DNA from 2 places in the Lactiplantibacillus sp. 7.2.4 genome. Region 1 is predicted to be linked to the other one. Evidence: riboswitches for the same ligand, from Rfam matches in the RefSeq annotation. Region 1 holds a riboswitch; the other holds the start of a gene.

Region 1 (15,421 bases):
TCGTCTGTCGCATGACTGGCCGCTGTTGGCCGGCCTGTGTTAAATGGTACCGCACCTGCAGAAATTCACCGACTGCACCAGGCCGAATCGCGCGCTGTTCCTGTGCTTGATGCCGCTGTTTTAATTGCCGGAGCCGCTTTTGCTTACTGACACCTGCATAACGTCCTTGTTTAACCATCTCGCCACCACTTTTCTGAGTTTTTATGCGCTCGTTTTTACGATTAACGTTGCTATTAACTTTGATAGCGACTTTGATATTATCTTTGATATTAACTTTGCTATTAATATTAATAGCAACGCAGTCTTAATAACGTTACCTAATTTTACCGCAACAAATGGCCAAAATAAAAGGTTCTTGCCGTTGCCAGCAAGAACCTTAATTGGTCCATCTAAAATTACAAGTTATCTTCCTTGTTCCCAGCATATTTGCGGAAATAAATCAGGGTCATCACGATCAAGAAGACGACACCGACTAAAATCGAATAACGTGTTTCTGGGTTGATAAACATAAAGAGCAACGTTAAGGCCAAGAAAGCTAACGTTAAATAATTGGAATACGGTGAAAATGGCATCTTGAACGGATGGTTTTTCATCTTAGCCGCATTTTGCTTCCGAAAAGCAATCTGACTCACTAAAATAACGACCCATGGCACCATTCCGGGTAGCACACTCGAACTGTAAACCATGACGAAGATTTCGCCGGCATCCTTGAAGAACATTGGTAAGACGACGTTTAAAACGACCCCAATCAGAATCCCAGTCGCAATCGCAATCACGGAATAAAAGGGTACCCCGTGGCGATTCAACAACGTCATCTTTTTCGGTAATTGATGACTTTCAGCCAACGTGTAGGTCATCCGACTCGCACTGTAGATCCCGGAGTTCGTCCCGGACAGAGAAGCGGTGATGACCACGAAGTTGATAATTGAAGCGGCCGCGGTAATCCCAATTTTCGCGAAGGTTTGCACAAACGGTGAGCCAATCTGGCTGAGTTGATTCCAGGGATAAATGCTGACGATGACGAAGATGGCGCCGACGTAGAAAATCAAGATCCGTGCGACGGTCGAACGAATTGCTTTGACGATCGTGCTTTGTGGATTTTCGGCTTCTCCGGCAGTGACCCCGATGAGCTCGATCCCTTGATATGATGCGAGAACAATGGCTAACGCGAACACGAAGCCCTTGACGCCACCAGTGAAGAATCCGCCATGCGTCCACAAGTTACTAATTCCAATCGGCTGTCCATGGTTCCCAATTCCGAAAATAATCAATCCTAATCCGGCAATAATCATCAAAATAATCGTAATCACTTTGATGAGCGAGAACCAGGTTTCCAGCGTCCCGAACATTTTGACCGAAATCAAGTTGGCCGCACATAGGAAGACGATGGCAATCAGGCCGGGAATCCAGTCCGGTAAGTTCGGCCACCAATAGCGACAATAGCCGCCCAGCGCAATCATTTCACTCATCCCGACGACCACGAATTGGAAGATATTGCTCCAAGCCGTGAGATAACCGAAGACTGGGTGAATGTATTCGGAAGCAAACTTGGCGAACGAACCGGTATTAGGGTCGACGTACAACATCTCACCCAACGCCCGCATTATCAGGTATAAAAAGGCCCCTGATACGATGTATGCAATTAGCACGGACGGCCCGGTCCACTTAATGGTCGAGCTCGAACCCATGAACAGTCCGACCCCAATCGTGCCGCCCAGTGCAATCATTTGCATCTGGCCCGTACTTAGTTTTCTCTGCATAAAATACTCTCTTTTCATAAATCAAAGAACTCACACCGCCCATAGCAGGCAGAATGGTATATAGCCTTTATCATAGCTAAAAAAACGCACCGACGCAAACGTATTTCCCGACACATGGTCAGAACGCACCCGATTTCACGCGGTTTCAGCTAACTCTGTAGAAATTTATCAACTCACCACTTTCAACGGCAATAATCGGTATAATAAGGGTAATCAAACTAGAAATGAGGTTTCGTCATGGCAAATTATATTAAAGAAATCCGGGCCTTAGTCGGTCACAAACCAATCATTTTAAACACCGCAGCTGGTATTTTGGTCAATGATCAACAACAAGTCCTACTGAATCTGCGCACTGATACGCATAACTGGAGCTTACCCGGAGGCTATTTGGAATACGGTGAGACGTACGCAGCAGCTTGCGTCCGGGAATATAAGGAAGATAGCGGGATCGACGTTGAAATCGTTGATCGCATCGCCATCTTCGACAAGGGCGAGACAGCTTATCCTAATGGCGACGTCGCCCAGACAATCAGTGCCCTCTTTTTGGTCAAACCAGTTGGCGGTCAAGCATTGACCCACGCCACTGACGAAACGCTCAAACTAGATTATTTCGACTTCGACAACTTGCCACCATTATTGAATCAGCAAAACGCCGACATGATTCACGCGGGGCAACAATATTTACAGGCGCATCCTCAGTAGACTCAGTGTTGATGCAATCAGTCCGACAGTGGATGCGCTGTTGATGAAAATCGGTCAACCCGTCATTCGACTATCACTTGGCGATTATCGTCACTCGTAGTCGTAGCAGTTAGTCGCGGTGGTCATCGATTGCTAGTGACTTCATCAGCGATAAGCGCGCTAAATAAAAACGTTCGCTGCTGCTAGGCGCGAGACGCTGCAGTTACGGCCCCTTTTAGACGCTAAATAGACGGTTCAAGAAAGCTTCCAATTCTTGAACCGTCTATTTTTGGGATTATTTGATTTTCTAGCCTAAACCGCCCATTCGGTGAGTGCCTCTGTCAGCCGCGAAAACAATTTTGACTATTCATTCAACATCGTCGTTCCAACCACGAAGAAAGATGCGTAACCAGTCGGGACTTTCGGTGGTGGGCGTCATTTGTGGATGCTCCGGGTCAGCGATGATTGCAATGCGGGCAATTGCCGTTAACGGTACCTGTTGAATTTCAAACATCGCATAGTTATAAAATGCCAGGCAACCAATTAGTTGGGACTCATCATCCTTAGTTGCCGTACTGAATAACTGCAACGGATAAATGACGTGATCGACCATCCCGACCGTGGGCTGATAATAGTGCATCGTCGTGATCTCATGATAGACGACCGCGTGAATCAAGGCTTGTAGCAACGTTTCGTCCACGTCTTCAGTGCTGGTGGCCGCTAACTGCACGTATTGTTGGTAATTGGCCAGTGCATGATAAGCTTGGTCTCCGAGCGTTTGGCAGATTTTTTCGACCGTAATGGCTGTCACACTTGGCTCTAAGCGCTGACCACCCTGATAATTAGGCAACGCCGACACTAGGATAGCAGCGAGCTCTTGCTGGGTGAAGGTCGCGTGCGTTTGACTCGGCGTCTTGGGTTGATACGGCACCACTGGTTGAGAAGTAAATTGCAAGGCCAGTTTTAGTGCCGGTTGCACCCGTGGATCGCCAAATGGGGCCCAGCTAACCATGAACCCAGCCTGTTCGTGTGCCTTGAGCTGGCCAACACGATAAATCACGGCCGCCTGACTGCCATCATCAACTAAATTATCATTTAAACCGGTCCGCGTTTGCGCACTGAACCCAACTACGTAGAAACTGCTAGCATTGGTCAATACTGCAGCCGAAACGCGTTCATCTTGCCACCGCTGGACGACATCCGCAGTAGCCGTGACTTGGCACGTGACGAGACTGTTGGCTGGAACTTGTGACCAATCCGGGGTGATTAAATAACGTTTGGTGACTTGCAAGGCATCATCCGGCGTCAACCAGGGCGACAGTGGCACGCGTTGATAATTGATAGGCCGACCATTGCACAGTACGACTAAAGTCCCTAATGGCGTTTGCAATAAGTGTTTGGGCATCGCCCCCAGTGAGGTTGATTGCGTCGTCAACTGTTGACGCGCCTGCATCGCTTCTACCGAACTTTCGCCAGTAGTCGTGCGCCAGACCATCACGGATAGATGCTGCTGCTTTTTGTCCAATTCGGTCACTGTGCCATACAACAGTTGACCTTGATCCATCAAGGCAGCGTAGGGCTGATTCTGGTAACGGGCAATATAACCCAGTTTTTCGTGCTGGCACGTCCATACCGAGATGGCATTATCATCATACTGATTGTTAGACTCGCGTTGCAACAGCACTGGCAAGCCAACTTCTAGTTCGGCCAGCACTGGAATGATATTGTCAATGTATCGTTGGCCAACGACCGCAACGGTATCCAAAGATAGCCCGGTTGCTTTAGTTGGTTTTTGTTCGGTTATCTGAACAATATCGGTTGCAGCAATCACCTCAACTGGTGCCGTTTCTGGTTCGATTGGCCGTGCCAAGATTTGTTGTCCCTGATTAACGACCGCAATCACGCGATATATCTTCTGCTGATTGGTCGTAATTCGCATACCCATTTCAATTTGTTTCACAATATCACCCCCACGTTCAACTTAAACTATCTCTATTATACGTAACCGCTATCATCATTGATAGTTTAATGAGTCGTTTCGCAATTTCAGCTTACATAGTCGGTCACTGGGGTAATACCTCTTAGCTGTGATGAAACAACTTGTGTGACCAAATGTTTCACGTGAAACATTCTGCGCCAGTTACACACTCGAGAAACTTGCGGTTAGAAAAGCCTCTTAGAACCAGCAACAACCAATCCTGCTAACAGGGCTGGTTTCACAGCAGTATCCTTACACCAACTCGACGCTATCCGTCATGTGCGCATCAGATCAAGCTACCAAGCCTAGTGCTAGCCCGGTTACTATAAGCCATGTCAGTTTGTGTTTCACAGTCAATCTGCTACTTGCCGTGCGTTATACAGCCGGCCCCACTTCTCCATTTCCATCACGACTGGCTTTAGCGTCAGGCCGAAATCAGTGAGGCGGTATTCGGTCTTAGGCGGAATCACGGGATACACCCGCTTGCTAATCAGTTGATCGTGTTCGAGCTCCTGCAATTGCAATGCCAGCATCCGCCGCGAACAGTCTGGCATTCGTTTTTGCAATTCGCTGAACCGACAAACGCCACTCGTTAACAAATGATACAAAATAACGCTCTTCCACTTGCCAGCAATCACTTGTAAGGTACTTTCAACCGGGCACCCTGCCTGGCAGTCAAAAATCTTTCTCGTATGCATACACAATCCCCATTTCTGATGGTTAACTTATAAGCAGTATACCATTCACGCGTCAGCCTGAGACCGTTACACGCTTGTAACTAAGTGCAAACAAATTCACGTCTTGTTTTTGACTCACAACATCGTATATTTAAGGCAGTCTAAGGGGGATGTTACTCATGAAGAAAATGAAGGCAGTTGGTTTCTATGCACCATTACCCATTGAATCACAGGACAGCTTACAAGATGTCACGCTTCCTGTGCCCGTCGTCAGTGGACATGACTTGTTGGTCCGAGTTGCGGCTGTATCCGTTAATCCAGTCGACGTTGGGGTTCGTCATGCCAAACGGCGGCCGCTTTCTGCACCAAAGATCATTGGTTGGGATGCTTATGGCACCGTGACAGCAGTCGGTGACCAGACCAGTCTGTTCAAAGTTGGCGACAAAGTCTACTATGCGGGCTCGTTCAAACGACCCGGCAGTGACAGTCAATACCAGCTCGTAGACGAACGTATCGTTGGCCTGGCGCCCAAAACCATCCGACCAGAAAAAATTGCAGCCATGCCGCTGACGGCCCTGACTGCCTACGAAGCACTATTTGAACAGTTACAGATTCCATTGACCGCGCCCTCACAGTCGCAACCCTCAAAGACGATTCTCATAATCAATGGTGCTGGTGGGGTTGGTTCCATTGCGACCCAGTTAGCGAAGTTAGCCGGCTTGACCGTAATTTCAACCGCCTCACGTCCACAAAGTATTGCCTGGACAAAAGCACACGGCGCTGATTTTGTCGTCAATCACCGCAATGACTTGGTCCGCGAAGTTCATCAACTCGGGCTAAAATACGTGGACTATATCTTGGAGCTGAACGACCTTGATGGCCATTGGAATGAAATGTGCGACTTAATCAAGCCATCCGGTCACATCGCTTCAATTACGGAAAACCACCGCCCCATCAATCTCAAAAAGCTGACTAAGAAACGTGGCACTTTTGCATGGGAGTGGATGTACGCGAAATTTTACTACGGCACTGATGACCTGCAGTCTCAACATGACATTCTCAATCAAATTGCGGCTTGGCTGGACCAAGGCCTGATTTCGTCCACCCTCACCAAAGCACTGACACCCATCAATGCCGCCAATTTGCAGCTGGCCCATCAGCTGGTTGAAAGTCATCATATGATTGGGAAAGTTGTGGTTAGGGGTTGGGATTAAGGGTGTGAGTCCCATATATTAAGTCACGCGAATACACACAGATTGAACAGTAAAATAATCACCCCGAGAATTTGTGGAGATTCTCGGGGTGATTATTTTCTCTAGCGCAAGGTCCTACTCGACGCACGCTATTCTGGTTCATTTACTTTAATCACTGTATCTCGATTCATCCATTCAGCAAGCCGCCACAAACCGCGCAAACAGTTGTGCTTGAATCGAATCAGCTTGCTGCATCATTTCAGGGTGCCACTGAACGCCTAATTGTAGGGCACCATCCGTCGATTCGATGGCTTCGACGACCTGGTCTGAACTCTGAGCAACGGCTTGAAAGCCATCCGCCACCTGCTTTAATGCTTGATGGTGAAATGAATTGACCGCCACCTTGGTCGTTCCTAAGTATGTCGCTAAGGTCGACTCAGGGGTTACGGTCACTTGATGACTACCATAAGCGGCTAACTGGCCCTGCATGTGTTTGAGCGTCCCTTGGCCCGCCGGTAGATAACTCATGTCCTGGTACAAACTACCACCGTAGCACGCGTTCAAAATTTGCAAGCCACGGCAAATGCCTAAAACGGGTTTATCTGCCGCGTGGGTCGCCCGAATCAGCGCCATTTCATACTGATCTCGTTCTGGATCGATCCCACCCAGCTTGGGCTGTGGCTCCTCACCATACGTCGCGGGGGCCACGTCTGCGCCACCGCATAATAATAAGCCGTCAATTAGCGTGACGTAGCGCGCAATCGTTGCCTCATCCGTCGTCACTGGCAACACTAGCGGCACGCCACCATTAGCCGTAATCGACCGCAAATAATCGCGGTTCACGTAATCGCGTTGCCGGCCCGGAAACATCTGGCTGTCGACCGTAATCACGCCAGGTGCAATGCCAATAATTGGTTTGCTCATTCTCTTTGCCCTCTTTCCAAAAAAATCCCACGGTAACTGAATATTACCAATGGGATTATCATTTACTTTTTATTAGAAATTGTCAACGACTAAGCTCGCCACGCGTCAGTGGCGCTAGTTTGACGACTAAGCCACTCAACCAGACCGCTAACCCTAAACAGACTAGCACTAATAGCGTCGTGCCACCAATAAAGTCTAGTTTTTGGAGTTGATAGTACGCAACGATGCCAATCACCCACCAACTAAAATTGAGCCAGTATGGTAGCGTTGCTTTGCGAATAAAGTAGGTGACGAAGATAATCGCGTATAATGGTGTGAAGACCGAACCAATCAGGTACAAGAAATTCTCATAGTAGGTCATGGCCACGGTCAACGCAATCACTAGCCCCACGACGGTCACGCCGATTGCGAGTCGGTTAATATGCCGACTACCGGTCAAATTCGCTAGACTGGTGGCCGCCGAATACGTATCCAGGAAAGTCGTCGTGACCGTTGAGAAGACGATGATCAGTAACGCAATCAGCCCGAGACCTGAGCGCGTCAACAGGGCCGTGATATCGGTTTGGCCTGTTCGCAAAACGACTAACAAACCAGTCACAAACATCACGATGCTGCCGAGCATGTAGCCCCCAGCGCTGACCAGTGCAACGGGTAACGGTCGGTCAACCCGCTGCGTGTAATCCCCAATCAGCGGTAACCAGGACAGTGCCATCGTGACGTTTAGCTCGACTGCTTGACCAAAAGTCAGGCTGTCTGCCGGTAGCGAATGTGCGGTGGCGGGAGCCATGAAGACCATCGTGAGCATCAGGACGGTCCCAATCACGAGTAAACCGACCACGAAATTGTTGATTTTGAATAGGAGCTGACTGCCCATCAATAACCAACCGATAATCAGAACAGCCACAATCGTTGCCATCAAGATAGGACTTTTGAAGCCAAATAGCTGCCCGCTGATACTGTTCATTGCTAGCTGGGCATTGACGATCATGACGGCGGTCCAACCGACCAGTTGTAAAGCATTTAGCCCAGAAGCTAGCCAGACACCACCCTGACCAAACGCCAGCTCAGCTGAAGCCAACGCCGAGCGGTGCAGCTTGGCACCTAAGTACCCAGCTGGCACCAAAAATAGGCCACAGCCAATCAGGTGTCCGAGAATAATTGCCGCTAACCCGCGCGTTAACCCTAACGGCGCAATCAACGTTCCCGTCAGGATTTCGGCAATTGAGATGGCCGCCCCGAGCCAGAGCAAGAATTGACTACGAAACAAGCGCCCCGTCTTCATAGTCGCGCCTCACTTGCCGTCAACATCGCCTTAACCGTCGCAGCCATATCAGGGCTCTGCGCTAGCATTGAAATCACCGCTGCACCCGCAGCTCCCGTCGCCGCAATCGCCGGCAGCTGGTCGACCGTAATCCCACCAATTGCGACAATCGGCCGTTGTGACGCTGCCACTAATTCGCGTAAGCCAGCTAACCCAACGACCGGATCCGCGTCATCTTTCGAATTGGTCGGGAAAATTGGCCCACTGCCGATATAAGCAATGCCATCAATCTGATTAGCCACTTTAATTTCTGCTAATGTCGAACAAGATAGTCCCACAAATAATTGTCCTGCGACCCGTTCAATCACTTGTGTCACGCGGTCATCGCTTTGACCAACGTGAATGCCATCCGCCTGCAATCCTAAGGCCAGTTCCACATCATCATCCACAATAAACGGAACGTGCGCGTCCGCACAGCGCTGGCGTAACCGCTCACCAAGCGTCAACCGTTGGGCGGCCGTCAACTGACTAGCGCCCTTATCACGATATTGAAATGCCGTAATGCCGGCGTCGAGGGCCGTTTGGACGACCGTTTCTAAGTCGCGGCCCACCACGTCTTGTGTGCCACAAACAAAGTAGGCGCGTAGTTGGGCTGGTTCAAACTCAAGCGTCATGGATGGTCACCTCCTCACTGAGCGCTGCCCAATGATTTAAGGGACCGTGACCATGCCCAACTTGGATACCGTCTTGAATCGTTCCCGCCACGTAAGCTTTCGCTGTCTGAATGGCAGCTGCCATGGACTGACCCTTCGCGAGTTCTGCGGTGATGCAAGCCGACAACGTATCGCCAGTGCCATGCGTCCGCACCGTTTCGATTCGGGGTGCCGACATCCAAAAGGCAGTTCCATCCGCCAACAACACAAAGTCATTCGCCAAATCCGGATTGTCGCCGTGGCCGCCCTTAATAATGACCGTCGTCGCACCCAAATCCTGTAGTGCGTGCCCGGCTGCAACCATGTCTTGATTACTGGTGATGTGGTGTCCCGTCAACCGTTCAGCTTCTGGTAAGTTGGGCGTCACCACCGTTGCTAATGGGAGCAACTCATCACGAACCGTCTGAATAGCATCTTCAGCCAGCAGTGCTGCGCCACCTTTGGCAATCATGACTGGATCGACCGTCAGTGGTCCAAAATCGACTCGTTTTAAATTTTCAACAACGGCATGGACGTGTTCAGCATCCGCCAACATCCCAGTCTTACAAGCGCGAATCTTCAAATCCGCCGCCAATGAGGCAAACTGTTCATCGATCAATTTAGTTGGCATCGCCATAAAATCTTGCACGCCCAACGTATTTTGCGCCGTCACTGCAACGACGACTGCGGTCCCAAAGACGTGCCGGGCTTGCATCGTTTTCAAATCAGCCATGACACCGGCGCCACCGCCGCTATCCGTCCCGGCAATCGTTGCAACTTGTGGAAATTCATTCATAAAACTCTCGCGACCCTTCACTTATTTAGTTTAATTTTGCAATTGCTTGAATCTCTTGCACCGAGACGAGGCTCAGCCGGTCGATCAAATCGATGGCAAACGTCGCTGGCCGCGCAGCCGTCATCTGACTCGCGACCAGTTCGCCGGCACCCGCCAAGACGACACAGGCCACTTGAGCCGCGTCATAAATAGCTGTTGGACTGACCGCGGCAAACGCAGCAACGATGCTGGATAACAAATCTCCCGACCCGACGTGTAGCTGAAAGAGTGGCGTCCCATTGGCAACTTTAGCGACCCGTTTGCCGTCCGTAATAACATCCGTAGGGCCCGACAAAATCACACAACAGTTAAATTGCTGCGCACACCGTTTGGCAATTTCGACCACGTCACCCTGGCCCGCACCGGCATCAATACCTTTCGCTTGCCAGTCGATGTCAGCTAGCGCGGCAATTTCGCCCGCATTTCCCCGAATCACATCGACCGAAAACTTGGCTAATAGGTCCAAAGCGACTTGTTTACGATAAGGCACCGCCCCCACCGCAACCGGGTCCAGCACAACTGGCTTATGATACTGATTAGCCAACTTTCCAACAACGGCCATTTGATTGACCTGTTGCGTCGTCAACGTCCCCATGTTAATGCAAACTGCCCCCGCAATTTGGACCATTGACTCCGCTTCCTGTACTTCTGCTGACATAATGGGCGACGCGCCCAGCGCATTCAACCCATTGGCAACATCCTGGACCGTAACAAAGTTGGCAATGTTAAAAACGATTGGATTTTGATCGCGCAACGTGTTCAATAATTGTAACGTCATTTCAAGTCTCCTCCTTAGTCCTGGTCACGGCTAATAAAAAACGACCACTGATCAACTTACATCGATCCAGTGGTCGCTAATAGTAGCAATGACACTTTCCTACGCAAGTTTGAGCTTACAGGTTCGAAGGGATCGGCACTTACAGCACCATCTCAGCCCATTTTTGGACACCCCTAGTGTTTTGAGAATTCAATTGTTACCCTCTAGTTTACCGATTGTAACCGGTAACGTCAATCTTTGTGTCAGCCCATTATTCGAGCGAACGCAACGTATTATCGTTTAATCTTCATTGACGTAATGGTTATAATAAAGACAACTAAACTTTAAAGAAAAGAGTGATTGTCGATGCAAGCACTAGTTGTCCCTGCGCCATCAGATCGTTCCTTAGAACAGCTTGAATGGCAAGAACGGCCCATGCCTGAGCTGGGAGCCGACGAAGTTTTGATTAAAACACAAGCAGTCGGGCTCAACCCGGTTGATTACAAATTAGTCCTAGGTGGCGATGACGCCTGGAAATACCCCCACATTTTAGGCCTGGACGTGGCCGGAATCGTTGAAGCAGTCGGCGCTAAAGTCACTGACTTCGCCCCTGGTCAACGGGTCTGCGGTCACGCGAACCTAGCTAAAGATGGGACGTTTGCAGAATATACCTGCTTGCCCGCTGCCGCCCTCGCTAAAATTCCAACGACCCTCAGCTTCGAAACTGCCGCGGCCAGTCTCTGCGCTGGCTTGACTGCCTATCAGGCTTTGTTACGCAAGGCCAACCTGAATGCGGTGCACACCGTCCTCATTCACGCGGGTGCCGGTGGTGTCGGCAGTATGGCCATCCAGTTGGCGAAAGCTGCGGGCAAAACGGTCTATACGACGGTCTCGCAACGCAAACAGGCCTTTGTCGCACCGCTTCATCCTGATGCGCAAATCGATTACCGCCATGAAGACGTGACGGCTAAGATTCAAGCATTGACTCAGCAACGGGGCGTCGACTTGATTGTCAACACGATCGGCAATCCTGAAGCTGACCTACCCCGTTTGGCCTACAACGGACAGCTGGTTTGCGTCCTCGATACGCCTCAGACTTTCCCAAAGAACCAAGTCGTCAGCGTTAGCAAGCTCGATTTGGGTGGCGCCCATCGCAGCGGCAATCCCGCCCAAGTCGCGGACCTTGGTCAAATGGCTGCCGCCCTGTTAGCTCTGATTGAAGCCGGCAAAGTCGACCCCTTGATCAGCGAAGTCTTGAAACGCGACCAGCTCGTCGATGGTCTGCAGCAACTCCAAGCAGCCCAAGTGGCCGGTAAACTCGTGGTGACGTTTGACTAAGAGACGCCACGTTAGGTCTTCACGATTCAGTTATCTCAACAACTTTCTACCAGAACGAATTTTAATATCGCGAATCAGGTCTCGTTTTAACCATTGTTGAGCAGTGATTTCCATAAATGAAATCGAATCAAAAGAAAAATGCACTTCAAGGGCGGCCTTGAAGTGCATTTTTGGGGTGTTAGCCAATGACCATTATTGGTAAAAATTCGGCTGGTATCATCGTCATTGGCGCCATGGACGAACAAGTCCTCTTGCCGCCACCTCCTCGTCCATGGTGGACCGAATCAGTTATTAAGCAAAGGTTGCCAATTGGGCCTTCGTCAAGGTGTCGTTCATGCGACCACTACGGAAGCCGCCTAAGTCGAGGGTCACGTAACGGAAGCCTAACGATTGTAATTGACGGTTGACGCGGTCATTGAAGACTAAGAAGTCGCCGATGCGTGCTTCTGGTAATTCGATCCGCGCAATGTCATCGTGGTACCGAACCCGCACCGTTGGGAAACCTAAGTCCCGCAAGTACTTTTCTGCGGCCATCACTTGGGCAATGTTGTCATGCGTCAACGTCGTGCCATATGGGAAACGTGAAGATACGGAGCATGAGGCCACTTTGTTCCAGTTCGTTAATCCAAGTTCTTGTGCTAAAGCCCGTACATCCGTTTTGAAGAAGTCGGCTTCTTGTAATAAGCTCCGAGCGCCCGCTTCAGTCCGTGCCTTCAATCCTGGCCGATAATCATTTTCGTCATTTTTGATCATGCCATCTAGGACGGCGGCACTCCCATTGTTTTCAGCAATGGCGTTCAACCGGTCGTAGAATAGTTTTTTAGCATAGTACCAACTGTCAGGCGTATTGTGTTTGATGTGGTCGTCACTCAAATAATCGAGGGTCGTCCCTTGTACGTCGGCGCCTAATTCTTCGGCTAAGCTGATGGCTTTGTCGAACTCTTCATCCGTGAATAATTCTGAATTGGCGACAACTGCCATCACGTTATCACGGCCCAACACATCCAAGGCCATTTTTAAAACTAGGGTACTGTCGATACCGCCGGAAAAGGCCACCGTGACCCGTTTTAAATCTTTTAAGGCGGCGATTAAAGTTGCTTTCTTCGTTGCTAAAGTTGTCATAAATTCCATTCTTCTCTCTTAATTTAATTAATCCCAAAAAAGCCATGCATGAACCAAGCGGCACAGGCAGCACCGACAAATGGCGCGATGCCGGGAACGATGATGCCATATTGCCAGTCACTATCCGCTTTGTTCGCAATCGGTAAAATCGCGTGAGCAATCCGGGGCCCCATGTCACGCGCTAAGTTCATCGCGAAACCAGTTGGGCCACCTAGTCCCATCCCAATCGCCCAAACGAGCAGGCCAACGCCAATTGGCACGATCCCCGGCGTTTTGATCTCAGAGATCGCTAAAATTCCAGAAATGAAAATAAAGGTATCGAATAATTCCACAAAGAAATTCCGTGGTAAGTTCCGAACGGCTGGCGCGGTACAGAATAAATTTCGAATCGTGATTGGCGAGATTTCATCCGTCGATGCTTTGAAATGGTCGGCATACATGATCCAAACAATCACTGACCCGACAACACCACCCAATACTTCGGCAATCGAATACGGAATGAACGCTGACCAGGCCAGGTTTCCTAGCAAACACTGCGCCAGCACCATGGCCGGGTTGATACAAACGTTGCCAAAAATGAACAGTGCGATGCTGATCCCAAACCCCCACGTTGTAATCACAAAAATATGACCGGAACCCCGGTACTTAGTGCCTTTCAACACGGAACTACAATGAACGCCCACCCCAAAAATAATCATGAGGGCCGTGCCCATAAACTCGGCAATTAGCTGATGTCCCAAAAAATTACGCCTCCTCTTCAATTTGGTCTACAGCAACCAATGCTGCCTGGTAGACCGTCCTAAACGGAATATGCAACTGTTGTGCCAACTGTGCGCAATCCGCATATTCCGGCATTGTCTTCTTAATATCTTGATAGGTCGCCACTTTAACGCGAACGGCCCCGTACGGCGTTGCGACGGTCAAAAAATACCGTTGCATAATGGCGCGCTGCCACGTTTGGTAACGCACACCAATCGTCGTGGTCTCCTGTAAAATCAACTTGGTCAGTAAGTCTTGATCGTCAACGTTTCCCAATACCGTTAACTTAATCGCTGGCCGATCTTTTTTCATCTGAATCGGGGTAAAAAACACATCGTATGCGCCCGCCATTAATAACTGGTTCATCACGTAACCCAGTCCCTCACCCGTCTGGTCATCCAGATTGGCCTCAATCATCAAGACCGCATCGGCCGTCTGTTCAACGACTTGCTGACTTAGTTTTTTTTTTCGAATAAGACCGCTCGCAACGCGTTAAAACCACCCGTATCTCGTTTGCCAAACCCATAACCGACCTTCGTGGCAACGGCACGTTCTGGCAACGGCCCGAAGTCTTGTACTAACGTCTTCACAATGCCCATCCCAGTCGGCGTGATCAATTCTGTATGCACATCTAACCGTTGCTGAATCGGAATCGCGCTTCCAACTCGCATCTGCATCACCGCCGGAACGGGAACTGGCATCTGTCCGTGAGCCACGTTGATAAAGCCGCTGCCATCACTTAAGGGTGACGACAGAATCGTATCGATCTGCATCAATTCCAACCCGACGCAGCAACCGACAATGTCGACGATTGAATCCAGTGCGCCCACTTCATGAAAATGCACCTCAGCTAGTGGCATGTGGTGGACCGCCGCCTCTGCATGCGCGATTTCCATAAAGATCGCTTTTGCCCGCTGTTTCACGGTATCAGATAAGTCACTCGTATCGATTAGCTGTTCAATATCTGCTAAATGGCGCGCTTCGTGATCGTGATGATGTCCGGCTGCATGGTCATGCTCGTGTGTATGCACATGATCGTGGTCATGTTTATGGTCATGGTCACATTCACGTTTATGTTCACATTCATGCTCATGCTCATGCTCATGCTCATGATGATGTCCATGTTCATGATGTTGTTCCACAAAGCCATGGTCCTTGCCACCAGCGACCTGAACGTCAAAACTCGTGCCATAGATACTACTCTGAGCTTCCCGGTGGCGGGTTAATTCATAACCGTGCACGTGTAACTTAGCCAATTCGGTTTTTAATTGCTCAAAATCAAGGCCTAAATCGAGTAGCGCGCCCAGAAACATATCACCGCTGATTCCCGAAAAAGCATCTAAATAAAGTGTTTGCATTCGTCTTCTCCTTGTTCAGTTAACTGAACCTTACATTTGATTGATCATACTAGCCGAATAGGCGGCGCCAAAACCATTATCAATAT
Region 2 (15,421 bases), on a different contig from region 1:
CAAGAACATCTAGGTAGACCCGTGGCACAACAAACTGTGCCAAAATTAAACTCACTAATTCACAAAAATTGAATTTGGCACAGGTTCGATAAACGCCGGCACAACAACAAGTAAAGTGTTTTCATTCGGAAGGACTTTTCGAACATGATTGCGGTTTCACAAGTTGATTTGAGGATTCAGCACCCATTTCGGTGCATTCAGGACTCACCGTTTTCTCATTTTAAACGCTGGAAAATCAAATTGCCGTTGTAATCCCTGGTCAAGCTCCTATACTTATACTTAACTAAGGAGTGACTGATTAGAATGAAAAAAGACACAGATTGTACCGAAATATTAGTTGGGAAAGCTGCCAGCATGGATGGTTCGACCATCGTGGCACGTAACGAAGACGGCTATGGTCCAATTAATCCCATTAAGTTTATTGTCCACGAAGCCCACGACCAGACGAACGCCAGCTATACGTCCGTGACGACCGGGGTCACCGTACCGCTACCGGACCACGCTTACCGCTATACCGCGACGCCACAGGCCGACCAGCATGATGGCCGTTATGAAGAAGCGGGCATCAACGAATTCAACGTTGGCATGAGCGCAACGGAAACAACAGCGACCAATGCCCGCGTTCTCGGCTACGATCCACTGGTCCACGATGGTGTCGACGAAGAAGCCATGGTCACCCTGGTCTTGCCTTACATCAAAAGCGCTAAGGAAGGCGTCCAACGATTAGGCGCCCTCATTGAAAAATACGGCACTGGCGAAAGTAACAGTATCGCCTTCAACGACCATGACGATATTTGGCTATTGGAAACTGCCGGCGGTCATCATTGGGGCGCGGTGCGGATGCCAGAAGACACTTACGCCATCGTTCCTAATCAGACGGTTTTGCAGGAAATGGACCTCAACGACACCGCGAACTACTTAGCCGCTAGTGATTTAGCTGACTTTGTTAATCAGTATCACTTAAATCCTAATCCAGGCCACTTTAATTTCCGTGAGATCTTTGGCACGCAAAATGAGGCGGATGCTTACTACAACACCCCTCGGACTTGGTATGGGCAAAAGCTATTCAACCCAGAAATCGCGCAAAATCCGACCGACCAAGATATGCCGTTGTTCCGGCACCCAAGTAAAAAATTAGCGATTGAAGACGTCCAATTCTTCCTATCTTCACATTACAACGGGACCCCGTACGACCCATTTGGCACCTTTGCCTCGGGTGACCACCGCGAACAAACACGGTACCGGTCAATTGCGATGGACCGCAACCAATGCTCGTCCATTCTCCAAATTCGCAATGACGTCCCTGCTGAGCAGGCGGCCATTCAATGGATCGCGATGGGCTTCTTCTCCTACGCACCCTACGTCCCATTCTTTACGAATATCAACGACACGCCGCTGGACTACCGTAACACGACTGGCACCGTCGACGTCGATAATGTGTACTGGCTGTCGAAGACCCTTTCCGTTCTAATCGAACCGCACTGGCATGAATTTGCTGAGACAGTCAATGCTTATCGCGACGGCTGCCAATCCTATGCACGGGGCCGGGTCGCCGCAACCGACGCCGCAATCACTGGCGATGCCACGACATTTTTAACCCAGGCCAACGCTGAAACTGCTGGTGAAATTTCAAAGCGGACCCACGCTTTGTTCGACACGCTGGTTAAGCAAGGCTTGTTGTTATCGAAAACGACTTGGGAAAAAGGACAGAACTTGTAAGGCGTACTGTTCGGATATCTCCGCCGTATGCTGACTCGCCATATTCTGTCACGTTAGAATTAGCAGTCAATTTAAAAACGACCTTCAATTTTGAAGGTCGTTTTAGTTTGTCGTCAGCTTTCAGTGTCTTTTATTCGGATTTCATTTATCATGTGCCGAACGATAACCATGTCGTTCCCGATAATCCCAACAAAAAAAGCAATCCAAGGCTCCCAAATTACTCAGGAATCTTAGATTGCATTCATGTCGTATGACGGCTAATCACAATAACTGACATCACCCAAAAGAGGCGCTAGATTGGGTTTTACGGTTGTTGCATGATTTGAATTTCCATTCCCCAAGGGGTCGTGATGTAGAAGAACCCCAACGGCCCCATCTCTCTGACCGTGACATTCGGTTGGTGTTCAAAATAGGCTTTTGCTTCCGATAAATCGCTGACCGTGATGGCGAGATGTGCGGCCCCAACGTCAGCGGGATTCAGTTGCGGATCAACTTGTCGTGGGGCGGACCACTGAACCAGTTCGATCTTACGACCACCATACTGTAGAAAGGCCGCACCTTCCATTACTGCACCCGTATGAACGCCAAAGTACCGTGTCAGACTGTCATCTGCTGGGTTGCATCCGTCCGGGACGTTGCAGGACTTCAAACCCCAACACGTCCACGAAAAAATTAACTGCGGCGTCGATGTCTGGAACAACAAATCCCGAATGGTCAATTGTCCCTGTGAAAATAGTTGCTTTCGTCATCTGATCAGACCCTTTCATCTACATTCAACCTACATTCTCCTAATAACGATGGCGCTTATTGTGCTTGCTTAGTCGCATGCCGATAACCGAAGTAGAACTGCAGTAAGGCCAACAGCACATTTACCCAGTTCAATAGTTCAAACCAAATATGGAGGCCCGCAACTGGTGCGGCACCATAGAATGCCCAGAATCCCCAAACAACGGCAATCACGTTAATCCATGCAAACGTTTTTTGTAACCCTGGCTTATCTAGAGCAAACCACATCCAGATAACATTAATAACAAACCAAATTGCTAAAATCCAAAAAGTCCAAGTATACATTTCAATTACCTCTAATCTTTTAATTTAAAGGGAATAACGCCGGCTTCCTTTCAACAACATCATCATAGGAGATTCCAACCGAATTTACGACTGTCAAAATAAGAGCAGTTGTCCGCTTTCAAACAGTTTGGCTTCAAGTGTTCGAAAACGAACAAATTTTCATAAAATTATCGAATATGCTATGCTTAATTTATTACTACTAATTATGATCAATTAAGGGAGCTACCATGCCAAAAGATGTCCGTAGAATCAAAACCGAACGTGATATTCAAACTGCTTTCCTAGACTTGCTCAAAACTAAAAAATTTCGTCAAATTACGATTGCCGACATTTGTCAACAATCCTTAACGAGTCGCTCAACGTTTTATAGCCATTACCTCGACAAATATGATTTATTAGATAAAATGGTCGCCCATTACAGCACAATGTTCACACAAAAAGTTCGGCCACACTTTCAATTGATTATTGATGGTAACTTTGATGAACTCATGCAAAGTATTTGGGTGCTCTTAGATGAAAATCAACAAGCGATTCATATTTTATTTACCGTCCATGAGCCAGAAGCTGATCTAAAAGTCAATTTTCAACAGATTCTACATAATGGCTGGAAGCATTACATTGAAGCACAGTCACTAACTCAGGTGACGCCAATTGACCTGATTGCGGATATGACAGCTAATTTGCAGATGACACTGTTGGAGTGGGTTATCCAACACGGTTCAGGACAGTTACCAAACGTCATTAGCTCTTTTAACGCACTCATCCAGACGATTCGGCCTCAAATTATCAAGAACAATGCGTTAGAATCGCCATCTAAAAAAGCGTAGGTAACGGTCACATGCCACCGCGCACTACTTTGTTAATTACCCCGGTCGAGCCCAATCTCAAGAGCCAAACCTTCACTAACTATTTTCGGCGCCGTCTTTGAAAGTCTGACGCCCCTTCAAAATGTCGTCACAAACTCGATTAGCGTTTGTGACGACATTTTTTGAGTTGACGTATTAAGAGGCCATGATAGGGTCGTTAGACTGATTGACGATTACTCACTGAAAACTTTGTGAAAACAGGTTGTTAAGGGAGACGATTAGCGGGACAATGTAAGCGATTACCGGAGTGAAATGATATTTTCAGGGGCTTTTTTCATATGAAAACAAAAGTATTAGGCCTTCTACTTACAGTGGGCGCAGGCAGTCTGTTCTTGTTTACGCCTGCCTTGAATTCACAAGCTGCTACTTGGCCAAAGACGGCTTTTCCATCTGGAATTCCGACACCACACGGATCTGGTGGACTTTACCACGGTTCGTGTCCAGCAGGCGATCATGGCGCTTATGCAGGTGGTGGCAATCTGTATTGTCATCGCTAATCAGGTCTGTGCTCAGATATGATGTCAGCACATTCTAAACTGTTAGAAATGATATAAGCACGTTCTAAAATGTTAGTGACTAGCTGAAGTCGCTACGCCACCAACCATTTACGTCAGTCATGCGCCTAGACTGTCATTTTTGGCCGGTAATTGACTTTTGATAAGGATTTGAATGATATGACTTTAAGTTTGACGCGGTATTTCAAAATCAGCTTGTTGGGATTAGTAATTTTACTGGCGGGTTGTCACCATCAGCCCACCGCCACGGATAATCTCGAAGCCCCGGCAGTTATTTCGGAGATGAGTAAACATGGCATTATTGAGCAACCCAAGCAGTGGTCAGCGTTAGTGAAACAGACGAATCGCGGAAAAAACGTTAAGACCGTGCGCGAATTAAGTGCAATTTTGCAACAAGGAAATCGACATTCGTTTGCGACAGATTCTCCAAAAGAATTGGAACAACTTAATTATCCGTCAATTTCAAACATTGACGGGTATCAAGTGCTGAATGTGCCAACGTTCTTTTCGGCCGATAGTAAAAAAACCAACAAGTATCAGCAACAACTGCGCAAGCTACTGAAAACCGTTAGTCATCAGCAGACGATTTTTTTGAATTTTGCGCACAATCAAGGTGGGGACTATTACCCCATGATTGCCGGATTAGCCGCAATCATCCCTAAGGGTGTCCTGTGGTCTGAAGTTGACAATGCTGACCATGGCAAGCAAGTCGTGATGACGGCCACACAAATTCACGGTGGCTTGCTTGGCAACAGCTATCGCTTTCCAGCCAGTCATGCGGCCATTCACAAGCAAGTCGTGGTCATCACGGATTCTCGAACAGGTAGCGCGGCTGAGATGACGATCATGGCTTTGAAACGAAATCCGCAAGTGACTACGATTGGCGTCCCAACAGCTGGTTATACTAGTGTCAATAAAGGGCGCGTCGCAAAATCGAAAAAGACCGCCGCCATCCTGACCATTGGGACGATTACTAGCCCTGTCAAAATTGGCAATCAACGGCACTTTAATAACGAACCGCTTAAGCCGGATCTCACAACAATGTATGCCCCGATTTCTCCTGCTAAGGGTGAACCGTATCAGAAGCAACAACCCCTAGATACAGATTTTTGGCACGAATTAGAAAAACACTTATCCGAATGAGGCAATCAACACCCGTCAAGAAATGTTTAATACCAGTCTTTGACGGGTATTTAGGTTACGATTGATTTAAAATTAGCCTACTAGTCGCCACTTCAATTACGGCGACCCATCAACCCAAAAAAACAGCTTCACTGCGGCTAACTACCGCGGTGAAGCTGTTTAAAAATCATTCTATCCCATTCGTCAATTCGACACGTACTAACACGCATCGTTGCAAATGGCTTTTAAATTCAGTTTAGTACTTCTTGCTTAACTTGCTTGCAGCCGCTTCGTCAATAATAACGGTAACGTCTGGGTGGTTTTGCAAGATACTTGCTGGTAAGTCAACCGTGTCTGGGCCTTCAATCATACCCTTAACGGCATCCGCCTTGTTTTCACCGAATGCTTCAAGCAATAAGTGCTTGCTCTTCATGATGGAAGCTAAGCCCATTGAGAAGGCTTGCTTAGGCACATCATTTTCGCTAGCGAAGAACCGCGCGTTGGCTTCGATCGTTGATTCAGTCAAGTCAACCACGTGCGTCGTAATGTCGCGAGGGGTCCCAGGTTCGTTAAAACCAATGTGACCGTTACGGCCGATTCCTAAGATTTGTAAGTCGATTGGGTGTTCGTCAATTACTTTGTCGTAACGCTTAACTTCAGCTTCTGGATCTGAAGCTAAACCGTTTGGCAAGAATGATTCCTTAAATGGCTTGTCATTGAACAAATGAGTTTGCATGAAGTATTTATAACTTTGGTCGTTGTCTGGTGCAATCCCAACGTATTCATCCAAGTTAACGGATGTGCAGTCACTGAAATCTAAATCACTATTTACGATTTCTTGGTAAGTTGTAACGGGTGTCGAACCAGTTGCCAACCCAAATACTTTCGCACCATTATCTAAAGCATTCTTAAATACTTTGTAGCCTTCCTTACCGCCGGCAGCTTGATCCTTTACTACGATAACTTTCATAATTAACTGACTCCCTCTTTGTTTGGTATAGTCCAATTGTATATTGGTCTAGACTAAAATACAAGGGATTTGTTTAAAAAATCCAATTTAATTTTCTTGCAATCGTTACCATCTTTAAGCTATCAGTCTAAACTACCTTAATAGTTTAATTGTATTTTCTGATAACTTTGCCTATACTTAACTTGTTCGTAACTCCGTGGAACGTGAGAAATTCCACGACTAGCCAAGGCTGCAAAGTCATTGGCTATTTTTTTTGGCGTCATCTTTGTTGTCAACGTTTGCCAGTTGTCCAAACCAATCAATTCCGGTTGTCAGTCACCTGGCCTGCGTTTATACTAAGGACAAATGGAACATATATTTTACATCAGAGGAAAATTCGTGGACAATCACGTCAAAGCATTTCGTTTAGCGGCAGGGCTTTCTCAAAAAGAACTCGCCAACCTTACTGGCATCACCCGGCAGACTTTAAGCCTGATTGAAAAAGGCACTTATAATCCCTCATTGAAGCTCTGTCTCAACCTCTGTTATGCACTCCACCAAACACTGGATACCGTCTTTTGGATCGACCCAAGTTAGGAGGTCTCAATCATGAAGAAGATTCGCGACGAACGTTTAATTTTACAAAATTTCAAGAACATCCGCACAACGTTATTGATTGAAAATAGTGTCATTTTACTGATTTTACTATGGCAAGGCTGGCAAAAAAGTGACCTCTTGCACGCCTTCACGTACGACAATCCGTTGTTCCTCGTCCTCATGATTGCCGTATTCACTATGATTGTGCTCTCCCTCAACGTGAGCACCCCAATAGAAGACAAACCGAAACGGTCATGGCGCTACCTCGGCGTAAGCGCACTCATTGAACTAGTTGGCTTCTTCGTTGGCTTTTACCTTCTGACTGCCGGTCATCATCCGTTCATCAGCCTGCTCGCAGGGGTTGTTCTGACCGCGATTACTAGCGGCATCATGCTATATAGCAATCACTTACGCAGCCGCGATGAACAGTAGCGATTGCCTGGCCAGTACCAATTCAGTCACTTTTGCGGTAAACTATTCCCAGAAATTTAACGGATACGAGGTCTTAGCGATGGAACCAACTTTTAACAAAATGACTGCGGCCGGCTACCATGCGATTGAACAAGAAATCGAGGATTTGAAACAACAACGGCCCGAACGAATCAAGATTCTCGCCGCGGCCGCTGCATTGGGCGACCGCTCTGAGAACGCTGAATATAGTAGTGCCAAACGCGACTTGGGCCGCTTAGAAAGTCGCCTACGTTTTCTCAACAAACAGTTACAGTATGCCCAAATCGTCCAACCCGCCGACAATGACCAACTGGATATTGGCAAGTTCGTCACCATCGAATTCCTAGACGACCATGACCAAATCACTTATCAACTCGTCGGCAAACAGGAAGCCAATCTCGAACAACAAAAAATCTCATTCACATCGCCCATTGGCCAGGCGCTCGCCAATCATACCGTGGGCGACGTGGTCACTGTGAACGCGCCGAACGGGGCTTATCAGGTTAAGGTGATCGCGGTTAAGCGCGCGTAGTAAAATAGTTATATCAATCGATTGGGCCCTTATTTTTATTTTTTGGAGGACCAAAAATACACTTACCGAAGCCTATACGTGTTAAAATAAAAGCAGTAAAAAAGCCGGTACGCGAATACCGACTTGAATCAAGGCCCGCTCTAAAAGCAGTTGGCTTTAAAATTTGGATAACCAAAAAACAGTCACCCGGTTACTCGCCAAAGTTTTGCCAAAGTTTTGGGGTGGCTATTTTTTGTTTCTGGCGTTCCATACCTGATACATCGCTAATGCGATGCTCAAAATGATCTGCAAGAATGCAAACCAAACAGGTAAAGTGACCACGGCTGAAAACCTTGATGACCATGGCCAAATCACCTATCAACTCGTCGGTAAACGAGAAGCCAATCTTGAACAACCAAGGATTTCATTCACATCGCCATCGTCCAGGCGCTCGCCAATCATACCGTTGGCGACGTGTTTACTGTGAGTGCGCCGAACAGGGCTTATCAGGTTAAGATGATTGCGGTTAAGCGCGCGTAATAAAGTAGTTATATCAATCGATTGGGCGCTTATTTTGATTTTTTTGAATCAAAAATATACTTCCCGAAGTGTATACGTGTTAAAATAAAGATAGTAAAAAAGCCGGTACGTTAATACCGACTTGAATCAAGGCCCGCTCTAAGAGCAGTTGGCTTTAAAATTTAGATAACTAAAAAACAGTCACCCAATGCTGGCCAAAGTTTTGGGGTGGCTATTTTTTGTTTCTGGCGTTCCATACCTGATACATCGCTAGTGCGATGCTCAAAATGATCTGCAAGAAAGCAAACCAAACAGGTAAAGTGACCACGGCTGAAAACCTTTCCTAGTGTGGGAAACGTATTTGTCATACTACCACGACCTTCCAAGATAAAAACAGCCAACCGCCCTTAAAACATACCCATAAGCATATTTTACCAGATAGTGGCGCACAGCTACCCCATTAGCATCCTGTATGATTAAAAAAGCAAATCGCTACTGCACCAGTACACACAGAAGCATCCTTATTTTTTGATTATTTTTAGCACATTCCTGGTTTGTATGAAATTATAGCTCATAACCACAATTTCGATATGTTAAGCTGGAATTATCGGCATTCATAGCCACATATCGTTAGGAGTGATCATGACATGTTCGCGTTCTTAGCACCTCAAAATAAGATGCACAAATGGATCGGTATTATCGGACTACTCGTCGCGATAGTCGGTCTCTGGTTCATTTACTGGAATACGTCTCTCGGGAGCGGCTTAGCCATTACGGGCTTTCTAGCCTTAACAGCCTACCTAGAGTTCATCCCGGCTTTGAACCGCCGCTTCATAAACCGTCTTGTGCAAGTATTGATGATAATCATATTATTAATATTACTTGCGGCCTACGTACTAGTTGTTTTTATCATCATGAGCAAATAACTAGTTTTCTTGCAATTGATACCATTAATTCTCGAATATACCGGTAATACTGTTTTATAACGCTTCAAATTCCAGAAAAATGAGCCAACCTAAAAAAGATAGTGGCCAGTTGTCATCACAACAGCGCCACTATCTTTTTTACATCCAGCGTTTTAATTAAAATTCCTGATAAACTGCCGGATCTTGGTCATTCAAACGACCATCTGCCCGACTCAGGCCATTAATCGTTGCCATATCAGCGTCACTGATTTCAAAGTCAAACACGTCGATGTTCCCTGCTTGACAACTCGGTGTCGACGACTTCGGAATTGGTAGTGTACCGAGTTGTAACTCCCAGCGTAAGATCAGTTGGCCAACATTTTTATGGTAGCGCGCCGCAATCGCTTTAAGCGTCTCATTTTGTAGCATCTCACTCGCGCGGCCAAGGGGACTCCAGTCCTGCGTTAAGATACCGTGCGCTTGATCATAGTCCCGTTGTGCTTGTTGGTTGAAATACGGGTGTAATTCGACCTGATTGATAACGGGTAAGACCCCGGTTTCCTTATCCAACCGGTCTAAATGTTCCGGTAAGAAGTTGGAGACCCCAATCGAACGAATCAAGCCTAACTTCTGAGCGTCAATCAGTGCCTGCCAAGCTTCAACGTAATGGTCTTCCTTCGGGTTGGGCCAGTGAATCAAATACAGATCATAATAATCGAGCCCGGCTCGATACAATGATTCTTGAATCGTATTGATGGCTTGCGTGTACGTGTGATGCCGCCCTGGTAGTTTGGACGAGATCAGCAACTCCGAGCGTGGCACGGATGACCGCCGCACTGCTTCACCCACGGCCCCTTCGTTTTCATAATTGAAGGCCGTATCTAGTAATCGATAGCCGCGGTCGATTGCAGAACCAATCACCTGCACCCCGTGCGCACCATTCAGTTTATAAGTCCCAAAACCAATCTTCGGGACCGTCAATCCATCACGTAGCGTATAAGTTTCCAACTCAATCCACTTCTTTCTTCAAAATTTTCAAAACAAAACCATACTAATCTTCAGAACGGTCTGCCAAAGCATCGCGAATCGCAGCCTCAAACGTTGCTGGACGAGTCGTCGGCGCATACCGTTCGAGGACGCGACCATCGCGGCCAATCAAGAACTTGGTAAAGTTCCACTTGATGCGCCCATGTCCCGCCGCTTGTTTCAAATAAGTGAACAACGGGTCCGCCTGGTCACCATTGACCATCACGCGCTTCGTCATTGGGAAGGTGACGCCATAGTGCCGTTGACAATAGTCGTGGGTCTCCTCATCATCAGCCTTTTCTTGATGAAATTGGTTAGACGGCAGGCCAAGCACCACTAATCCTTCTTGATGATATTTCTGATAGAGTTCTTCTAATCCTTTAAATTGTGGCGCCAAGCCACAGTTACTGGCCGTATTCACGATCAATAACACTTGCCCGCGATATTGCGACAAGTCGAGTGTCTCACCACTCATTTCCGTTTCGGTAAAGTCATACACTGATTCAGCCATCAACATCCCTCCTAAGAATATTAATCAATTGCCTTGCTTTAACCCTAGTAAACCACAAAATTGTGATTTTTCATCGTACTTTGCTTTGGTTTCTGGAAATTTGATTGCACTCAACGTGATTATCCGTTACACTGAACGTATCATTCATAGCAACTGGGGTGCCATTGCGGCTGAGATAATACCCATTGAACCTGAATCTGGACAATGCCAGCGCAGGGAGCAATGCTTTATTTGGGGAACCATCAATTCAGACTTAGCCGCCTGCCACTGTTACTTGTGGTGGGCGTTTTTTGTCGCTTAGATGCGTGAATGACAAACTATTTTGGGAGGATTTAACAATGAAATGGGTTAAATCATGGTACTTGAACGACATTATTTTACTGGCCCTTATCGGGATTTTCTTTGGGGCGATTTTTATGGGGACCAACTTTGTTTATAACGTGCTGAGTGCAGCACTGACACCGTTCGGGCTCAGCGGTCTCGCCAACGAACTGCTTTTGGGCTTATGGTGCATGCCCGGGATGCTGGCGGGCTACCTGATTCGTTTAAAGGGTTCCGCTACCTTAGGCGAACTGCTCGCAGCGACGGTCGAAATGTTCTTTGGCGGCCAATGGGGTATCACGACCTTGATCTCGGGGATCGTTCAAGGGTTCGGGGCCGAACTCGGCTACATCGCAACCGGCTACAAACATTACGATTGGTTAGGATTAACGGCTGCGGCCACCACAACCACGCTGGTGACGTTTGGCTGGGATCTGGCTCGTAATGGCTATTTCAAACTACAACTCTGGCTACTGATCTTATACTTAGTCGTGCGCTTCATCTCAATGTTCGTCTTCGGTGGTCTATTGACCAAGGCAATTACTGACTTACTTGACCGTAGCCACGTTCTCAAATCGACACATTAATCTCGCACTTTGGTATGGAGGAATCAAGAATGGCTCGTATCGCGCTGAACAACTTAACATATTCATATCCACAGGCGCCGACACCCATTCTGGAACACGTTAATTTAACGTTACCGTCACAACAGTTCACCTTATTAACGGGGCCGTCGGGAACTGGCAAGTCAACACTACTTCAGCTGATGGCGGGGGGCATATCGCTAGTTGACGCATCCGGCAGTATCACATTTGACGGTCAATCATTAAACGACCTACCCGCTAATCAGCGCGCGCGGCACGTCGCGATGATGTTTCAAAATCCAAATCAACAGTTTGCCATGGACACGGTCGAGCACGAGTTGATTTTTGCATTGGAGAACCTACAAGTGCCCCGCTCACAGATGATGGCACGATTGCGGCACGCACTGGCCTTCGTGGGGATTGAGCACCTACAACCGCGTCTCTTGAACCAGCTATCAGGTGGTGAAAAACAAAAGGTTGCCCTCGCCGTTATCGTGGCGATGGATAGCGATGTGATCTTGCTCGACGAACCCTTTGCCAGCGTGGACCCCGAAGCCCGCGCCGGACTACTCGAACGACTCGTTGAATTGCGCGACCAACACGGCAAAACGATTATCCTAGCTGACCACGACTTAGCGGGTTATGATCAGCTCGTAGACCAAGTGGTGCGGCTGACGAATCACCAGTTAGTCCCCGTTGCCCAGTCCGAATGGCCACAACTATTTGCCGCTTTCACTGACCAACCTCAGCGGGCGTGGACGGCACCGGAACCAGTGACCAAACCGTGCTTTCAGTTAGATCAGGTGACCCTTGCAGCGGGTGACCGGGAACTACTTGCACCCACGACGCGGCAGTTACTCGCCCACCATAACACGCTGATTACGGGTCCCAATGGCAGTGGCAAGTCGACACTCTTTGAAGCCCTCGTCCGCTTGCATTCATACGGTGGCGAGATTCGCTACAACGGTACGCCCATTGCAAAATTAAAACGCAAACGCTATGCGCGGCACGTTGCCTTACTGTTTCAAGATGCCGAAACTCAGTTTTTAAACATCACGGTCGCTGAAGAATTGGCGCAAAGTCAGCGTTACGCGTACGGTGATTACTTTACGCCCAAACGAATTCAAGCCGCGCTCACCCAACTCAACTTAGCTGGACGTGACGACCAAATTATTTATACGCTGAGTGAGGGGCAGAAAAAGAAATTACAGATTTTATTAATGTTGATCATGCAATCACCAGTGCTCTTAATGGATGAACCGTTGAAAGGCTTGGACTTGCGCTCTGTCAACGCACTGGTGACACTGCTGACGGAGACGCAGGCCGCAACTCAACAAACATTGATCATTATCAGTCATCAATTGACCGGACTATTGCCGTTGATCGACTATCAGCTGCATTTTGAAAATCATCAGTTAGATTGGGTGGTGCGACCGTGAATCCAAGTATGAAATTATTATTATTACTGATTATCGCGTTAGAAATTTCATTCACGACCATCGTTAGTCTCAACGTCGCACTGGTGATCCTAGCCATCATTTATTTGCTGGCACACCGGACCCGACTGCGGACGCTCGGCTGGTTAGTCCTGTTACCACTGTTGCCGGCGATTGGCTTGTGGAGCACCCAATATATTAACGGTAGCGGCGACCGAACATTGATGGCCTGGGTACTGTTCACTAGAATTTACGCCTTCGTCTTTACCGGTGCGACGTTTACGCTCACGACCGACGTCCTACAGCTGACCGATTCGTTGGAACAAAATTGGCACATGCCAGCCAAATTTGCCTATGGCGTCTTGGCTGCTTACAACCTGGTACCACGAATCCGCCACGAAGTTCAGGTGATTCGGGCGGCAGGACTGATGCGTGGCCAAGTGCTCTCCTTCTGGTCGCCGCAGCTCTACTTCAAAGCCATCTTAATCTCGATCAACTGGTCGCAAAATCTGGCACAGGCGATGCGTTCACACGGATTCGTTGAGGACGCGCCCCGGACCCACTACCGCCAGATTCCACTCACCAAGGTGGATTGGGGCATCGTGATTACGGGCGTCATTTTATTACAAATCGGCGTCTTCGTGATTCCGTGGACTTAACTATCATCTAAAGGCCGCCCAACTAGCGTTATGACTAGTTGGGCGGCCTTTGATCATGCTTTTAATTGATCGATTTGGTGCTTCAACGCTTGAATTTCGGCGGTCGTTGCCGCAGGGTCCATCATCAGCTGGTCATATTTGAATTGCAGAACGGCAATATCCGCTTCCGCAAGTTTGGGGGCTACGGCGACCTGAGCAAAATCAAGCAGTTGCTGATTGGTCAATTGTAGCGTCCGCGTCGCCACGGCATCCCGAAATGACTGGTCATGTGAGACGAACAGAACGGTGCCCGGATAGTCTTGCAGATAGGCTGCCAACGCTTCAAGTGCGTCGACATCCAGGTAGTTAGTCGGTTCATCGAGCATCAGCACGTTATATTGTCCGACTAAGATGGCGACTAACTGGAGCTTCACCAGTTCGCCACCACTCAATGCGGCCACTTGTTGTTGATAAAAACGGGCTGGCAAGCCGAGTGCGCCCATGACGTTACGAATCGTTTGGTCCGGTAATTGGCTCGCTCGCCGGACCGTCTCCCAGACAGAACGCTCGCCATCCAGCATCGTCATATCTTGATTGAAGACGCCGACTTTAGCGGACGGTGCTAATGTTAACCCGGGGACTCGTCGGGACAGTATCGCCTGTAATAAGGTCGTCTTGCCACTGCCATTGGGTCCCACGATTGCGACCCGTTCATGAGGCAGTACTTGAAAATCAGCGTGCGTCAACAACGTTTTGCCATATTGCTTCAACGTCACGTTAAGACCCGTCACGACGGTCTTCCCCGTAAAGCTTGGAAAGTCAGTCGCCACCAATTTAAACCCACGTTGCGTCAATGGTTTGGCGACTTGCGGTTCGTGTGCCCCCCGTGCAACCATTCGCTTCGCCGTCCGCTCCATCTTGGCCGCCGTCGCTTCTCGCAAGGATTTCGTTTTGGACCGCTCAGCCGCTGACATCCGCCGATTGCCCTTTCGAATCCGCTGAGCCTTTTCATTACGCTGTTGTTGAGCCGCCAACAAGTCACGTCGATGACGCATCTGACGCTGATAGGCCACTTCCTGCGTCTGCCGTTGTTGGTCGCGGACTTCACGATAATGGGCATAATTACCCGCATAGGCTTGAACCCGTTGGTCTTCAAATGCCCACGTCTGATTGGTTACCGCATCCAACAAGTGGCGGTCATGCGAAATCAACATCAACAGACCATGAAACCCTTGCAGTTGCGCAATCAGCCACTGTTGATGCGCCTCATCCAAGTTTGACGACGGCTCATCTAAAATCAAGATTGCGGGTCGGGCACTCAAGGCTTGGCGGATTCTGGACATCATTGCTTGGCCGCCACTCTGATCGAGTGTCGGAGCCAGTTGTGGCACATAACTGACGGGCGCATCCGTCACCAGTTGTCCACGGTAATCGGTATCTACTCCGGTGATCAAATGGGCAAGCGTTGATTTTCCCGTCCCATTGCGACCGACGACCCCAATCTTATCACCGGTGGTCGCCACCAAATGGTCAATCGTAAATAGTGCCCGTCCCGCCACATTTTTTTGAATCTTCGTTAAATTAATCATTGTCATTGATCAACATCCCCTTTACTGCAGGGATTAATTGTCCATCATGATTTGCGGACACAAAAAAACGCCCTCAAATCATGAGACCGCTG

The links. Region 1 has a riboswitch for thiamine pyrophosphate ahead of thiM (hydroxyethylthiazole kinase). Riboswitches for the same ligand answer to the same signal wherever they lie in the genome.
Region 2: linked by a shared signal. The riboswitch ahead of KGF70_RS12085 (ECF transporter S component) and the one ahead of thiM (hydroxyethylthiazole kinase) in region 1 are both predicted to bind thiamine pyrophosphate.

Annotation. Positions count from the first base shown of each region.
Region 1 covers NZ_JAGYGS010000009.1:32,113-47,533, reverse strand. Annotated here, with positions in the region: gene KGF70_RS04915 (hypothetical protein) at 1-178, opposite strand, end outside; gene KGF70_RS04910 (amino acid permease) at 396-1,760, opposite strand; gene KGF70_RS04905 (NUDIX hydrolase) at 1,998-2,462, shown strand; gene KGF70_RS04900 (HIRAN domain-containing protein) at 2,809-4,401, opposite strand; gene KGF70_RS04895 (helix-turn-helix domain-containing protein) at 4,773-5,117, opposite strand; gene KGF70_RS04890 (zinc-binding alcohol dehydrogenase family protein) at 5,285-6,310, shown strand; gene KGF70_RS04885 (gamma-glutamyl-gamma-aminobutyrate hydrolase family protein) at 6,485-7,213, opposite strand; gene cytX (putative hydroxymethylpyrimidine transporter CytX) at 7,296-8,495, opposite strand; gene thiE (thiamine phosphate synthase) at 8,492-9,148, opposite strand; gene thiD (bifunctional hydroxymethylpyrimidine kinase/phosphomethylpyrimidine kinase) at 9,138-9,962, opposite strand; gene thiM (hydroxyethylthiazole kinase) at 9,988-10,779, opposite strand; TPP riboswitch at 10,859-10,964, opposite strand; gene KGF70_RS04860 (zinc-binding dehydrogenase) at 11,125-12,096, shown strand; gene larE (ATP-dependent sacrificial sulfur transferase LarE) at 12,388-13,218, opposite strand; gene larD (D/L-lactic acid transporter LarD) at 13,242-13,958, opposite strand; gene larC (nickel insertion protein) at 13,963-14,394, opposite strand; gene KGF70_RS04840 (LarC family nickel insertion protein) at 14,433-15,335, opposite strand; gene larB (nickel pincer cofactor biosynthesis protein LarB) at 15,366-15,421, opposite strand, start outside.
Region 2 covers NZ_JAGYGS010000043.1:8,721-24,141, forward strand. Annotated here, with positions in the region: gene KGF70_RS12005 (C69 family dipeptidase) at 304-1,719, shown strand; gene KGF70_RS12010 (hypothetical protein) at 2,024-2,368, opposite strand; gene KGF70_RS17800 (VOC family protein) at 2,325-2,486, opposite strand; gene KGF70_RS12020 (hypothetical protein) at 2,524-2,790, opposite strand; gene KGF70_RS12025 (TetR/AcrR family transcriptional regulator) at 3,018-3,617, shown strand; gene KGF70_RS12030 (hypothetical protein) at 3,935-4,153, shown strand; gene KGF70_RS12035 (S41 family peptidase) at 4,331-5,314, shown strand; gene KGF70_RS12040 (glucosamine-6-phosphate deaminase) at 5,550-6,263, opposite strand; gene KGF70_RS12045 (helix-turn-helix transcriptional regulator) at 6,609-6,839, shown strand; gene KGF70_RS12050 (hypothetical protein) at 6,852-7,271, shown strand; gene greA (transcription elongation factor GreA) at 7,351-7,821, shown strand; gene KGF70_RS12060 (hypothetical protein) at 8,012-8,164, opposite strand; gene KGF70_RS12065 (GreA/GreB family elongation factor) at 8,102-8,287, shown strand; gene KGF70_RS12070 (hypothetical protein) at 8,502-8,687, opposite strand; gene KGF70_RS12075 (aldo/keto reductase) at 9,402-10,232, opposite strand; gene KGF70_RS12080 (glutathione peroxidase) at 10,276-10,761, opposite strand; TPP riboswitch at 10,906-10,999, shown strand; gene KGF70_RS12085 (ECF transporter S component) at 11,100-11,669, shown strand; gene KGF70_RS12090 (ABC transporter ATP-binding protein) at 11,699-13,105, shown strand; gene KGF70_RS12095 (energy-coupling factor transporter transmembrane protein EcfT) at 13,102-13,761, shown strand; gene KGF70_RS12100 (ABC-F family ATP-binding cassette domain-containing protein) at 13,815-15,335, opposite strand.